4 regions of the Microbacterium sp. ARD31 genome follow, and region 3 is predicted to be linked to each of the others. Evidence: riboswitches for the same ligand, from Rfam matches in the RefSeq annotation. Region 3 holds a riboswitch; each other region holds the start of a gene.
What was found. Region 3 has a riboswitch for thiamine pyrophosphate ahead of Q9S36_RS15980 (ECF transporter S component). Riboswitches for the same ligand answer to the same signal wherever they lie in the genome.

Region 1 (3,585 bases), on a different contig from region 3:
CGTCGGCTCGTCGAGGACGACGACCTCGGGCGATGTGGCGAGGACCGTGGCCACCGACAGCCGCCGCTTCTGACCGCCCGACAGCGTGAACGGATTGGCGCGCGCGAGCGCGGTGAGCCCGAGCTCGTCGAGCAGCCGGTCCACGACGGCGTCGATCTCGCGGGGCGGGCGCCGGAGGGCGCGCGGTCCGACCTCGAGCTCTGCACGCACCGTCGAGGCGAGGAACTGGTGCTCGGGATCCTGGAACACGGTGCCGATCCGGGTGAGGAGCTCGCGCGAACTCCAGCGGGAGGGCCGCGCTCCCCGACGCCCCGCGGGCACGGTGCCCGCCTCGACGGTCCCGGCGAACTCCGGCAGGAGCCCCGCGACGGTCAGCGCGAGGGTCGACTTGCCGACGCCGTTGGGTCCGGTGATGACGGATGCCGCCCCCGCCGCCACCTCGAGGTCCAGTCCCTCGCGCACCGGCGTCCGCCCGTCCCGTGAGACGGCCAGCCCCCTCGCCCGGAGGGCGGCGGGGACGTCCGCCGTCACGGCCGGCAGCGCGGGCAGGTCGACGGGGTGACCCGGCAGCCAGACCCCGGCCGCGAGCAGGGTCGCCGCGTGACGGGTGAACACTTCGGCGGGTGTTCCGTCCGCGAGCAGACCCCCTTCGGCGTCGAGGACCACGACCCGCGTCATGAGGTCGACCCACACGTCCGTCCGGTGCTCGATCACGACGAGGGTGGCGCCCGTGGCCTCCACCGCCCGTCCGACCGCGGCGCGCACCTCGCGGACCCCGACGGGGTCGAGGTTGGCGGTCGGCTCGTCGAGCAGCAGCAGACCCGCGTCCATCGCGAGGGCGCCCGCGATCGCGAGGCGCTGCTTCTGGCCGCCCGAGAGCCGCGCGGTCTCGCGGTCGAGCGGGACGTCGAGCCCGACGGCGTCGAGCGCGGCGCGCACCCGCACCGGGATGCGTTCGGGCGGGACGCCGAGGTTCTCGCAACCGAATGCCACGTCGTCGCCGACACGGGAGAGCACGACCCCGGCGTCGGGATCCTGCAGCACGAGGCCGACACGGCCGCGCTGCGTGCTCGGGTCGGCGCCGTCGATCGTCATCCGACCCGACGCCTCGCCGTCCTCGTCACCGCCGAGCAGCCCCGCCATCCCCGCCAGGAGCGTCGACTTGCCCGCGCCCGATGCACCGAGCAGGAGCACCCGCTCGCCGGGGGCGATGTCGAGGTCGACGTCCGCGACGGCCGGTCGGCGGCGGCCCGCGTAGCGCCACCCCCAGCCGCGTGCGCGGAGTCCGGCCGGGCGGGACCCGGTGGTCAGACCTCGTCCGCCTGTTCTCGACCCGCGGCGAACCGGCTGAGGGCACCGGTCTTCGCGAGAGCCCGGACGAGCAGCCAGCCCACGACGCCGGCGAGCACGACGCCCGAGACGATGATCGTGCCGAGGTAGATGAGGTTGAACTCGAGCGTCTTCAGGATGTTCGGGGTCGAGCCGAAGAACAGTTCGAAGATCCACGCGGCGACGCCCGCGCCGACGCCGGCGAGCGCGGCCACACCGATGCCGAAGCGGCGGTAGAGGAACACCGCGAAGATGAGCTCGGCGCCGAGGCCCTGGACGAGGCCCGACAGCAGCGTCGACGGGCCCCAGATGTTGCCGATCGTGGCCGAGACGGCCGCAGCGACGACCTCGACGAGCAGCGCGGCGCCGGGCTTTCGGATCACGAGACCGCCGATGACACCGCCGATGAGCCAGATGCCGACGGCGAAGCCGCCGAGGCCGGGGGTCGCGGCATCCATCACCTCGAACCAGCCGTAACCGACCCCGTTCCAGAACCAGAACAGCAGGCCCACCGCGACGCCGAGGACGGCGGCGACGACGATGTCGACGACACGCCAGCGGTAGCGGTTCGGCGACGTGGTGGTCCGGGTCTCGGACGTGGACGCGACAGCGTGCATTTCTCTCTCCTCCCTGCGCCGGCATGATCCGGATCAGGTTCGACGGTCGAAGCGTGGATCGCTTCCTCTCAGCCCGGCTCACCGGACTCCCGTGGTTGTGCGTCGAGTATAGCCACAGGGAGAGCGCGCTACCGTTGTCCGGTGACCGTGGACGACGCCGATTCCCGCACGCGCCGACGCCGGCGCGGTGCGACGCCTGCCTCCCCTGCCGCCGATCACCGTGCGCTCGGGTGGGTCGACGAGGAGGGGCGTCCGGTGAGCGCCTCCCAGGCTCAGCCCGCGACCTTCGAACTGCTGCCGCCCGAGCGTCGGCGGCGCGGCATCCCGCTCGCCGTCCTCGGCATCCCGGCCCTCGCCGTCCTGGCGGTCGTGACGGCCTACACGAGCGCCATGCTGCTCTGGCCCCTGAACAACGTGACGCCCTCGGCGACGACGACCGACGCCGCCGCCCTGACGGGGGCGCCGAGCGCGATCGCGTGGCCCGCCGAGGGCGAATCCGCCGTCGGCATCACCGGGTTCGCTGCCGCGGCCTCGTCCGAGACGCCGGCGCAGATGGCGAGCACGACCAAGCTGGTGACCGCCCTCGTCATCCTCGACCAGGCGCCGCTCGCCGCCGGCGAGCAGGGTCCCGAGTACGCGTTCACGTACGCCGACCGCCTGGAGTACTGGGACTACGTCGGGCAGAACCAGTCGGCGCTCAACGTCCCCGACGATGGCTCGCTGACCCAGTACCAGATGCTCCAGGGCATGCTCATCGCCTCGGCCAGCAACTACGCCGACCGTCTCGCGACCGACGCGTTCGGGTCCGTCGAGGAGTACGTAACCGCCGCGAATGCGTGGCTCGCCGAGAACGGGCTCGACGGCATCACGGTGACGGATGCCTCCGGCTACGACCGCGGCAACGTCGCCACCCCGGCGGCCATGGTCGCCCTCGCCGAGAAGGCGCTCGCCAACCCTGTGATCGCCGAGATCGTCGCCACGGAGACCGCGGAGCTGCCCGGCGCGGGCGAGTTCGAGAACACCAACGCCCTGCTCGGCACCGACGGCGTCGTGGGTCTGAAGACCGGCAGCTACGCGGGCTACTACAACCTCGTCGCCGCGCGGACGGTCGACCTCGGCGGCGGCCCCACGGCCCTGTTCGCCTCCGTGGCCGGCGCGCCGACGGACGGCGCCCGCGTCGACGATACCGAAGCCCTGCTCGACGCCGTCGCGCAGGAGGCGTCCGTCACCTCCACCCTCCCCGCCGGCACGGTGGTCGCCGAGGTCACCACGGCCTGGGGCGCGAAGACCACGCTCGTCACCGACGAGGACGCCGAGCTGCACCTGTGGAACGGTGCGACGGCAACGGCCGAGGCATCCTTCGACATCGAGGCGGATGCCGCGGCCGGAGCGGATGCGGGCACGCTCGTCCTCTCGGGGCCGGCCGACCAGGTCGAGGTGCCGGTGAGCGTGAAGACCGCGATCTCCGGCCCCGACCCGTGGTGGCGCCTCACGCACCCGATGCAGCTCGTGCGCGGCGGCGACTGAGACTCAGGCGAAGCGGACGGTCTGCTGCAGTCGCGTCCGCACGTCGAAGAGCTCGTTGCCGCCGATGTCGCGCGCACCGCTGACGCCGCGGCGGAGGACCGTCGCGAGGACG
Region 2 (3,585 bases), on a different contig from region 3:
ACCTCCAGCTTCACCCAGTCCGTGGCCAGCGCCTCGCGCGCCGTCTCGGCGGTCAGCACGGCCTCGCGGGCCGACAGGCAGCCGGCGGTGTTCGGCAACACCGGGACCCCGCGGTCGCAGAGCGCCGCGAGGAGCCCGCCCGGTGCGGTGCTCGACGTCCGCCGCACGCTGACGGTCACCACTCCGGGCCGGGCCGCGTCGAGGACCGGGTCGACCAAGTCCGGTCGCGGCAGGCCCCCAGTGCCGAGCAACAGCCGCGACGACAGGGTGCGCCCGCCGATCACGAGGTCGCTCGTCCGCTCGGTCATCCGCCGGCCACCGCCGTGACGAGCTCGACGACGTCGCCGTCGGCGAGCAGCCTGCTGGCGTGCTCGGCGCGCGGCACGACCTCGTGGTTGACGACGGCTGCGTGCCCGCTCGGGAGGGGGCCGAGCAGGTCCTGCAGGGTCCGGGCGTCGGCGTCCAGGGGGACGCCGTTGAGGGTCAGGCGCATGGCATGCCTCCGGTGGTCGTGGTGGTGGGGTGGTTAGCGGTCAGGAACCGTCGGGGGTCGACGGCCGGGTCGGGGGCCGCGCCCTCGAGGGCGTCGGCGAGGAGCCGGGCCGTCAGCGGGGCGAGCAGGACTCCGTGGCGGAAGTGGCCGGCCGCGAGCCAGGTGCGCGGGTCGTCAGTCGGGCCGACCAGGGGCAGGTGGTCGCGCGTCGCCGGCCGGTCCCGGGCCTCGCACGCGAGCACCTCGGCCCGGTCGAGCGCGGGCAGCAGCACGCGTGCGGGGCGGAGCAGCCGGAGGACGCCGCCCGCGGTCGCCGCCGGCGGCTCGTCGTGCTCCTCGACCGTGGCCCCGACCACCACCTCCCCGTCCGCGCGCGGCACGAGGTAGACCGGCTCGCCCGCGACCCAGCCCCGGACCACGTGGCGCGGCGGCACGGTGGTCCGGAGCCGGACGACCTCCCCGCGCACGCCTCGGACCAGACCGGTCCACGGCTCGGGAAGCAAGGCTCCGGTGGCGACCACCGTCGCGTCCGGACGTGCCGCCGGCAGGCGGTCCCGGACCCGGCCGCGCAGCCGGGCGAGCAGGCTGGCGACCACCGCCCGGGGGTCGACCGCCCGGTCGTCGAGCCGGATCCCGCGTGACGTGCGTCCGATCCCCGGCTCGAGGCCGCGGACCTCCGCGTGCCCCAGCAGGTCGACCGGGATGCCGTGCCGCGCCAGCACCTCGGCGTGCCGCTCGACGTCCTGGCCGTCACCGGCGTCGTACCCGACCACGAGGGTCCCGTGCTCGTGGAGGGTCACGCCCAGCCCGGCGGCGTACGCCGGCCAGAGGGCCGCGCTGGCCAGCCCGAGCCCCAGCACGTCGGCCTCTCCGAACCAGGCCTCCCCCGCCGGTGACAGCATCCCGGCGGCGACGGCCGAGGCACCGCTCCCAGGTGCCGGGTCGACGACGGTGACGTCGTGGCCGCGGGCGAGCAGCTCGTCGGCGCAGGCGAGGCCGACGATGCCGGCGCCGAGGACGTGGACGCGCATCAGCCGAGCTCCTGCACCAGCTCCTTCGCTGCGGCGACGGGATCAGGTGCGCGCCAGATGGCACCGATCACCGCCACGCCGTGGGCACCCGCGTCGACCACCGGACGCACCCGGCCGGTCTCGATGCCGCCGATGGCCACCAGCGGCAGCACGCCGCTCGCAGCGGCGACGGCGGGCACCCCGAGCGCGGGCGGGAGCCCGGCCTTGCTGGACGTGGCGAACACGGGTCCGAACCCGGCGTACGCCGCCCCTGCCGCGGCGGCCCGCTCGACGTCGCCGCGGTCGCGACAGGTCGCTCCGACGAGCAGGTGCGGCGCGGCCGCGACGGCCAGCGCGACCGGGAGGTCGTCGGCCCCGAGGTGGACCCCGTCGGCCTCCGTCGCCAGGGCGACGTCCAGCCGGTCGTCGACGACGACGGTGGCGCCGAACGGGCGGACCGCGCCGATCACGACCCGCGTGAGCTCGACGAGCTCACGGGTGGTGGCCACCTTGTCGCGGACCTGGAACCCGTCGATCCCGGCCTCGGCCAGGTCGCCGAGCAGGGACAGGTCGTCGGTCGAGGAGACCAGGCAGAAGATGCGCGTCGACAACACGTGGAATCACTTCCTTCGCCGGCATGACCCGGATCAGGTACGACGGTCGGAGCGGCTCCAGCTCCCTCTCAGCCCGCTGCCGCGGACTCCCGTGTGGACGGCGACGACGCTAGCAGAGGTCGTCGGCCGAGGTCGCGCTGGTGCCGTCGAGGCAGGCGACCGGGTGTGCGGCGTGCGTAGGGTGGGCGCGTGGCCGACAACGTGCTGTGGATCGTCACCGACGACCAGATGCGCTCGACCCTGCGGTCGATGGACCGCACGTGGAGGCGGCTGGTCCGCAAGGGGGTGCACTTCCGTCGCGGCTACAGCGCGATGCCGCTGTGCGGGCCGGCGCGCGCCTCGATCCTCACCAGCCGCTACCCCCACAACCACGGCTGCGACAGCAACATGACCCACCAGCCCTTCGTCGGGCAGGGGCACGACCGGGACACCGCGGCGACCAGGCTGCAGGGCGCCGGCTACAGCACCGGCTACTTCGGGAAGTACATGAACGGCCTCGGCCTGGACCCGACCTACGTCGCCCCCGGCTGGGACCGCTGGGTGGCGCTGCTCGACGGCATGATCGACGACCCACGCGTCAACGTCGACGGCACGGTCCGGCGCGTCGAGTCGCAGCGGGGGTTCGACCAGTTCGCCGGCAAGCGGCTGCGCCGCTTCATCCGTCGCCACCAGGACACCGGGCCGTGGTTCGCGGTGTACTCCCCCACCGCCCCGCACGGCCCCTACACGCCGAGCCCCGAGCACGCCGACGACTTCGACGACGTCGAGTGGGACCCGCCGGCGTTCAACGAGGCCGACATGAGCGACAAGCCCACGTGGCTGCGCGACCTGCCGAAGCAGGAGCGTCGCCGGATGCGCAAGATCTACGAGGGCAAGCTCGAGGAGCTCCAGGACGTCGACGACCAGGTCGGTCGGATCCTCGACGTGCTGCGACGGACCGGCCAGCTCCGCAGGACGTGGATCTTCTTCGTCTCCGACAACGGCTACCTCCTCGGCGAGCACCGGCTGCTCCACAAGTCGCAGCCCTACGAGGAGGCGGCCGGCATCCCCTTCGCCGCGCGCGGACCCGGCGTCGAGCCGCGCACGGTCGACGCGCTGGTCTCCCAGGTCGACCTCATGCCCACCACCCTCGACATCGCCGGCCTGGACCCGGACGACGGACGCGAGCTCGACGGCCGCTCGATGCTCGGCCCTCTCCGGTCCGGCGACTGGTCCAGCTGGCGGCGCCGCCTGATCATCGAGAACACCAACCTCGACTGGGCGCTGCTCCGCGAGGGCTCCCGTGCCTACATCGAGCACGCCGGCACCGGGGAGTGGGAGCTGTACGACCTCGAGCGCGACCCGCACCAGCTCACCAGCCTGCGCGACGTGGATGTCACCGAGCTGTCGCGGAAGACCGCGGAGCTCGCGGGTGCGCAGGGGCGCGCGTTCCGCAGGTTCGAGCAGTAGGAAGTCTCAGCGAGGTGCG
Region 3 (3,585 bases):
GCTCGCCCCACACGGTCTCGACGGTGCCGACGACCGAACCGGCGGCCACCGTCGGCTCGGTCTGCAGCTCGCGCTCGACGTCCGCGTACAGCGTGCGGGTGGCCGCGTTGCGGGCGTCGTCGTCGGCCTGGCCCAGAACGGCGGCGTAGACGCGGACGGGGGTGTCGTCGACGGTGATGTCCTTCGCCGACAGCAGGTTCCACGCGGCGAGCGTGCCCGTCTTGATCCCGACCACGCCCTCGTCCGCCAGCAGCGCGTTGGTGTTCTCGACGCGGCCGGCGCCGGGGAGCTCGATCACCCGCTGCGACACGATGTCGGCGATGACCGGATTCGCCATGGCCCTCTGCGCGAGGGTGATCAGCGCGGCGGGGCTCGCCCGGTTGCCGGCATCCATCCCCGTGGGCTCGACCACCGTGACACCGGGCACGCCGTGGGCGCGCAGCCATTCGTTCGCAGCATCGGCGAAGACCGCATCCGAGGGCCACAGGTTGCCCGCGAGCCGGTCGGCGTAGTTGTTCGCCGACCCGACGAGCATCCCCGCCAGCAGCTGTCGCTGGGTGAGGACGCCGTCGACCGGGACGTCGAGGGCCGACTCGCCCCGGGAGCGGTAGTTCCAGTAGTCCACCGAGTCGGCGTAGGTGAACCGGAACTCCGGTCCGTCCTCGCCGGCCGGAAGCGGCATCTCGTCGAGGACCACCAGGGCGGTGACGACCTTGGTGATGCTGGCGATGGCGTCCGCGGTGTCCCCGGATGACGTGGTCCCGTCCGCGGCAGCGGGAGACACCACGGTGCCTCCCGCGCCCGCCACGGCGACGGCGGCGCTTCCCTCGCTCGGCCAGCTGAGCTCGGCCGCGGCCGCCGGGACCGGGGCGACCTCGACGTCGGCGATGGTGGGCTCGACGGCCGACAGCGGCCACAGCAGGGTGGTCGCGGTGTAGACGAGGGCGACGAGCACGGCGATCGCCAGCGGCACCAGCACCCCGGCCCGCAGGGGCGACCGCCACGGCGGACGATCCAGCAGTCCCGACGCGACGAGGGTGGGCGTGGTGATGGGTCGGGGCGTGACCGTGCGATCGTCGAGCCACGTCAGGGCGATGCGCCCCGAGGTCGAGACCACCGGCCCCCCGTCGCCGGTCGCGCCGGTCGCGGCATCCGGGTCTTCGTCCGCCGGCCACTCCGCCTGGTTCTGTGCGCGCGCGTCACGGCGCGACAGCAGGGAGGCGTCATCGACGGTCACGCGACAAAACTACCGCTCCCGTACGCCGGTATACTCATCGCCACAACCACGGGAGTCCGGTGAGCCGGGCTGAGAGGAAGCGATCCACGCTTCGACCGTCGAACCTGATCCGGATCATGCCGGCGCAGGGAGGAGAGAAGATGCACACGTCCACGTCCGCATCCACCGCCGAGAAGGCGACCACCGCTGGGAAGCGGAGCCTGCGTTGGCGCGTCGTCGACATCGTCGTCGCCAGCGTCATCGGCGTCGCTTCGGGCCTGATCTTCCTGGCCTGGAACGTCGGATACCTCGGGCCCAGCGCACTGCTCGAACCGCTGCTGCCCGGCCTGCAGGGTCTGCTCGACGGTCCGTGGCTGTTCGCCGGAGTGCTCGGCGCGCTGATCATCCGCAAGCCCGGTGCCGCGATCTACACCGAGACCCTCGCCGCCGTCGTGTCGGCGCTCGTCGGCAACCAATGGGGCGGCTTCCTCACCATCGAGGCCGGCCTCGTGCAGGGGCTCGGCGCCGAGCTGATCTTCCTGCTCTTCCTGTACAAGCGCTGGAGCCTGCCGGTGGCCGTCCTCGCGGGCGCGGGTGCGGCGCTCGCCGGCGGCATCAACAACCTGGTGCTGTGGTACGCCGGCGCGGACACCACCTTCACCCTCGTGTACCTCGCCTCGACCATCGTCTCGGGAGCGGTCATCGCCGGTGCCCTCTCGTGGCTGCTGGCGCGCGGGATCGCCGCCACCGGCGCGCTCGACCGGTTCGCGTCGGGGCGCGATGTGCGCGCCCGTGTCTGACGCGTGAACACCGCCGGGCTCCGCGCGGCCGCCGTCCAGGCGCGAGGGTGGGGCTGGCGGCACGCGTCGCGGCGCGCGTGGGCGGTGAGCGGTGTCGACCTCACCATCGAGCCGGGGGAGCGCGTGCTGCTGCTGGGCGCCTCGGGGGCCGGCAAGTCGACGCTGCTGCACGGCCTCGCCGGCGTGCTCGGAGGCGACGAGGAGGGTGAGCAGGCGGGCGAGCTCCTCATCGACGGGATGCCGGCCTCCGGCGCCCGCGGGCGCGCCGGGCTCGTCCTTCAGGACCCCGATTCGCAGGTCATCCTCGCGCGCGTCGGCGACGATGTGGCCTTCGGGTGCGAGAACCTCGGCGTCCCGCGGGAGGAGATCTGGCCGCGGGTGCGTCACGCGCTCGACGCCGTCGGTCTCGACGTGCCCCTCGACCGGCCGACGAAGGCGCTGTCCGGCGGTCAGAAGCAGCGCCTCGCGCTCGCCGGAGTCCTCGCCATGCGCCCCGGGCTCGTGCTGCTGGACGAGCCGACCGCCAACCTCGATCCGCACGGCGTCGTCGAGGTGCGGGAGGCCGTGCGGGCGATGCTCGATGCCCACCCGGCAACCCTCGTGGTGGTCGAGCACCGCGTCGAGGTGTGGCTGCCGCTGATCGACCGCGTGATCGTCCTCGGTGCCGGAGGCGGTGGCATGGTCGCGGACGGCACGCCGGATCAGGTGCTGCGCGGAGAGGGGCCGCGGCTGGCCGAAGCCGGGGTCTGGGTGCCCGGCATCCGCCCCCCGCTTCCGCCGCCGCCCGCCCGCGCGCCCGGCGAGCCCTTGCTGGTGGCCCGTGACCTGGCCGTCCAGCGGGTGACCGGAAGGCCTGTCGCCTCGGGGATCGACGTCACCGTCGACGCGGGCTCCGCGCTGGCGATCACCGGACCCAACGGCGCGGGCAAGTCCACGCTCGGCCTCACCCTCGCCGGACTCATCGCCCCGGCATCCGGGGACGTGTCGGCGGCGGGCGCGCTGGGCGACGGCGTCGCGGCGGCTCCCATCCGGTGGTCTTCCCGCCAGCTGCTCACGCGCATCGGCACCGTGTTCCAAGACCCGGAGCACCAGCTGCTGACGACGACGGTGCGCGCCGAGCTCGAAGTGGGTCCCCGCGCGCTCGGGCTCGACGCGGACGAGACGTCGCGCCGCGTGGACGAGCTTCTCGAGCGCCTCCGCCTCGCACCGCTGGCGCGGGCGAATCCCTACACGCTGTCGGGCGGCGAGAAGCGGCGGCTGACCGTGGCCGCGGCGCTGGCGACCCGGCCTCGCGTGCTGATCCTGGACGAGCCGACCTTCGGTCAGGACGCCCGGACGTGGGCGGAGCTGGTGGCCATCCTGGCGCGCCTGCGAGACGAGGGGTCGGCGATCGTCACGATCACGCACGATCTCGACGTCGTGACAGCGCTGCATTCCCGGCGGTTCGAGCTGCCGGCATCCGCGGCGGAGGGGGCGTCGTGACCCTGCTCGACTCCCGCGCTCGCACCGGTGTGGTCGCGGGCATCAACCCCGTCGCCAAGCTCGCTGCCGCGGCGGTCATCGCCATCC
Region 4 (3,585 bases), on a different contig from region 3:
TCGCGGCGACGACCGGCAGGTCCCCCGGGCGCACGGCCCGGGGCGGGGTGACGGTGCGGGGCGCGGTGGGGTCGGGGACGGCGCGCAGCCGCGCCGCGAGGGCCAGCAGGCCGACGACCACGACGATCTGCAGGACCGACAGGGCGGCGGCCGCCTGCAGGTCGAAGACCGTCGTGGTCAGCAGGTAGATCTCGGTCTCGACTGTCGCGTGGCGCACCCCGCCCAGGGTCAGCACGATGCCGAACGCGGTCGCGCAGAAGAGGAACACGACGCTGGCCGCACCGACGATCGCAGGGCGCAGCGCCGGCAGGGTCACCGTCCGCAGCACCTGCCACGGCGTGGCGCCCAGGGCGGCCGCCGCCTGCCCCGGCCGCGGGTCCAGCGACTCCCACGCGACGCCGACCGTCCGGATCACGACGGCGACGTTGAAGAAGACCAGGCCGCACACGATCGCGACCGGCGTGCCGTCGAGGCCGAGGAAGCCGAGCGGCCCGCCCTCCCCCAGGAGCTGGCGGAACGCCACGCCCACCACGACGGTCGGCAGGACGAACGGCACGAGCAGCGCCGCCCGCACCGCCGCGCGACCGGGCAGCGCGAGCCGGTGCAGGGCGTACGCCGCCGGCAGGCCCAGCACGACGGCGACGAGCGTCGCGACCGCCGAGGACCACACGGTGAACCAGGCGACCCGGTGCACCCGCGGCCGGGTCAGCACCTCGAGGACCTCGCCCGGCGCGAAGCGGCCGTCGACCACGAAGCCCTCGGAGACCATCCCGGTCACCGGCAGCACGAACAGCACGCCCAGCACCAGCACCGGGCCGGCGGCCAGGAGAAGGAGGCCGGCGACCCGCCTCATGGGAGTGGGGTTTCGAGGCTCGTCGCTGGCGCTCCTCGCACCTCAACCACCGAGCGCCCCGGTGGTCGAGGTGCGAGCGGAGCGAGCCTCGAGACCTCTCATCGCGAGATGACGTCCGTCCACTCCGTCAGCCACTGCTCGCGGTTGGCCGCGATCTCGGCGGGGTCGACCTCGTAGGGGTCCTCGGGCTGCTCGGCGAAGGCGGCCCAGTCCTCGGGGATCGTCGCGCCGGGCATGACCGGGAAGACGTACATCGACTCCGGCAGCGCGCTCTGCACCTCGTCGCTGAGCAGCCAGTCGACCAGGGCGGCCGCACCTTCCGGGTTGTCGGCACCCTCGAGCACGCCGGCGTACTCGACCTGGCGGAAGCAGGTGTCGAGCAGCGCCGCCGTCGTGCTCCGCCCCCCGGAGACCGTGAAGGCGGGCGAGGAGTCGTAGGACACCACGATCGGACGCGTGCCGTTGTCGGAGCCGGCGGTGAAGTCGCCGTAGTAGGCGTCCTCCCAGCCGTCGACGACCTTGGTGCCGTTGTCGAGCAGGTCGGTCCAGTAGGACTGCCAATCGTCGCCGAAGGCAGCGACGGTCGCGAGGAAGAACGCCATCCCGGGGCTGCTCGTCGAGGCGCCGGGGGTGACGAACAGGTCCTGGTACGCCGGGTCGGCGAGGTCCTCGAGCGTCCGGGGCGGCTCGAGCCCCTCCCGGTCGAACCAGGCGGTGTCGACGTTCACGCACACGCTCGCCGAGTCGACCGGGACGAGCCGGTCGGAGCCGTCGGGCAGGGCGTACTCGACGGGCGGCTGCGTCGTCGGCGAGACCTCGGCGAAGGCGCCCTCCCCCAGCGGTCGCGAGGCGAAGGTGTTGTCGACGCCGAAGGCGGCGTCGGCGATCGGGTTGTCGGCGGTCAGGCTGAGCTTGGTGGCGAGGGTGCCGGCGTCACCGGCGGCGCGCACCTCGAGGGTGTAACCGCTCTCGTCCTCGAACGCCCTGACCAGCCGCTTCGGCAGGTGGAAGGACTCGTGCGTGGCCAGGACGACCGTCCCGCCGGCGCCTCCGGTGGAGCCGCTGGGGCTCGCGGTGGTCTCGCTCGCGGACTCGTCCGAGCCGCCTCCGGCGAGGCTGCACCCCGCGAGCGTGACGGCGGCGGCCGCGGTGGTGAGTGCAGCGCGGACACGTTGGTGCATGGTGACTCCCTATCGCCGGTGCTAACCGGATCAGGTTCGGAGGGTCTGCGGCTGGTCCGCACTCTCAGCACGCCTGCACGTGCTCCCCTGTCTTCTGGCGCCAGCGTACTAGGACACCTCTGTGGCCGCCCGACGTAGGGCATGGCGCGCGTCGAGCGGCCAAGTGTCCGCTCGAGCACCTCTAGGGTCGGGGGCATGCCGAGCCGCCGCCACGACCTGCTGGCCACCCTCGTCCCGAAGATCCGCAGGTCCCGCGAGCTCGACAGCGAGCCCGCGGAGCGAGCCCGGGTCGAGGCCTGGCACCGCACCCTCGACCGCGCGCTCCCGACCCGCGTCACGCCCGGCTTCGCGAAGCGGTGGGACGCCACGGTCACCGACATCGGCTTCCCGTGCCACGTCCTGACACCACGCACGCGACGGCCGGTGCGGACCCTGTACTACGTCCACGGCGGGGCGTTCATGGCGCCCATCGACGCCTTCCACGTCCGGTACGCCACCCGGCTCGCCGACGCGATCGGGGCGCGGGTCGTCATGCCGGACTACCCGCTCGCGCCCGAGCACACCTGGCGCGACTCCCACGACGCGCTCGTCGACGACGTCGCCCGCTGGGCGGGGCGCGAGGGCGGGGTCGTCCTCGCCGGCGACTCCGCCGGCGGCGGCCTGGCACTGGCAGTGGCCCAGTCCGTCCGCGACCGCGGGCTCACCCCGGCCAGCCACCTCGTGATGCACGCGCCGTGGGTCGACCTCACCACCTCGACCCCCGAGACGCACGACGTCGATGCGATCGACCCGTGGCTGTTCATCGGCAAGCTGCAGGCGTACGCCGGGTGGTGGGCCGGCACGTCGCAGGACCTGGGGCGGCCTGAGGTCTCCCCCGCCCTCGGCGAGCTGGCCGGCCTGCCGCGGGCGCTGGTGCTCTACGGCACGCGCGACCTGCTCTTCCCGGGCTGCCGGCTGCTCAGGCAGCGCGCCGGCGAGGCCGGCTGGGACCTGACGGCGATCGAGGAGCCGGACCTGATCCACGTCTACGGGCTGCTGCCCTTCGCACCCGAGGCCCGGCGCGCGTTCGCCCAGGTCGTGGAGTTCCTGCGATGAGCCTGCAGGTGCGGTGCGTCCGGTTCGACGAGCTGCCGACGCGGCTGGCGTACGACGTGTGGCGGCTGCGCCAGCAGGTGTTCGTCGTCGAGCAGCACTGCGCCTACCCCGACCTCGACGGCCGCGACCTCGAGGCCGCGACCCGCCACGTGCTGCTGCTCGAGGACGACCGGCTCGTCGGCTGCCTGCGCGTCCTCGACGACGGGGACCGGGCGCGCATCGGCCGGGTCGTCGTCGCGCCGGACGCCCGGGGCCGCGGTCTGGCCCACCGCCTGATGGAGCGCGCCCTCGAGGAGTGCGGCGACCGCGACGTCCACCTCGACGCCCAGACCGGGATGACCGGGCTCTACCGCGGCTACGGCTTCGAGGTCAACGGACCCGAGTTCGACGACGACGGAGTCATGCACGTGCCGATGGCGAGGTCCGGGACTCCGTCACGACCATGAGCACCGGCCC

Region 1: another riboswitch for thiamine pyrophosphate. It lies ahead of Q9S36_RS17420 (ECF transporter S component); the one in region 3 lies ahead of Q9S36_RS15980 (ECF transporter S component).
Region 2: another riboswitch for thiamine pyrophosphate. It lies ahead of thiE (thiamine phosphate synthase); the one in region 3 lies ahead of Q9S36_RS15980 (ECF transporter S component).
Region 4: another riboswitch for thiamine pyrophosphate. It lies ahead of Q9S36_RS21635 (thiamine ABC transporter substrate-binding protein); the one in region 3 lies ahead of Q9S36_RS15980 (ECF transporter S component).

The regions. Positions count from the first base shown of each region.
Region 1 covers NZ_JAUZVE010000006.1:52,705-56,289, forward strand. The annotation lists gene Q9S36_RS17415 (ABC transporter ATP-binding protein) at 1-1,194, opposite strand, end outside; gene Q9S36_RS17420 (ECF transporter S component) at 1,308-1,946, opposite strand; TPP riboswitch at 1,940-2,049, opposite strand; gene Q9S36_RS17425 (serine hydrolase) at 2,088-3,473, shown strand; gene Q9S36_RS17430 (DnaJ domain-containing protein) at 3,477-3,585, opposite strand, start outside.
Region 2 covers NZ_JAUZVE010000069.1:13,788-17,372, forward strand. The annotation lists gene thiG (thiazole synthase) at 1-308, opposite strand, end outside; gene thiS (sulfur carrier protein ThiS) at 305-493, opposite strand; gene Q9S36_RS47360 (FAD-dependent oxidoreductase) at 484-1,524, opposite strand; gene thiE (thiamine phosphate synthase) at 1,524-2,117, opposite strand; TPP riboswitch at 2,111-2,220, opposite strand; gene Q9S36_RS47370 (sulfatase) at 2,307-3,566, shown strand; gene Q9S36_RS47375 (helix-turn-helix domain-containing protein) at 3,573-3,585, opposite strand, start outside.
Region 3 covers NZ_JAUZVE010000005.1:58,097-61,681, forward strand. The annotation lists gene Q9S36_RS15975 (D-alanyl-D-alanine carboxypeptidase) at 1-1,237, opposite strand, end outside; TPP riboswitch at 1,276-1,385, shown strand; gene Q9S36_RS15980 (ECF transporter S component) at 1,378-2,016, shown strand; gene Q9S36_RS15985 (ABC transporter ATP-binding protein) at 2,020-3,498, shown strand; gene Q9S36_RS15990 (energy-coupling factor transporter transmembrane component T) at 3,495-3,585, shown strand, end outside.
Region 4 covers NZ_JAUZVE010000009.1:44,388-47,972, forward strand. The annotation lists gene Q9S36_RS21630 (iron ABC transporter permease) at 1-853, opposite strand, end outside; gene Q9S36_RS21635 (thiamine ABC transporter substrate-binding protein) at 952-2,034, opposite strand; TPP riboswitch at 2,024-2,133, opposite strand; gene Q9S36_RS21640 (alpha/beta hydrolase) at 2,230-3,129, shown strand; gene Q9S36_RS21645 (GNAT family N-acetyltransferase) at 3,126-3,575, shown strand; gene Q9S36_RS21650 (aldehyde dehydrogenase family protein) at 3,529-3,585, opposite strand, start outside.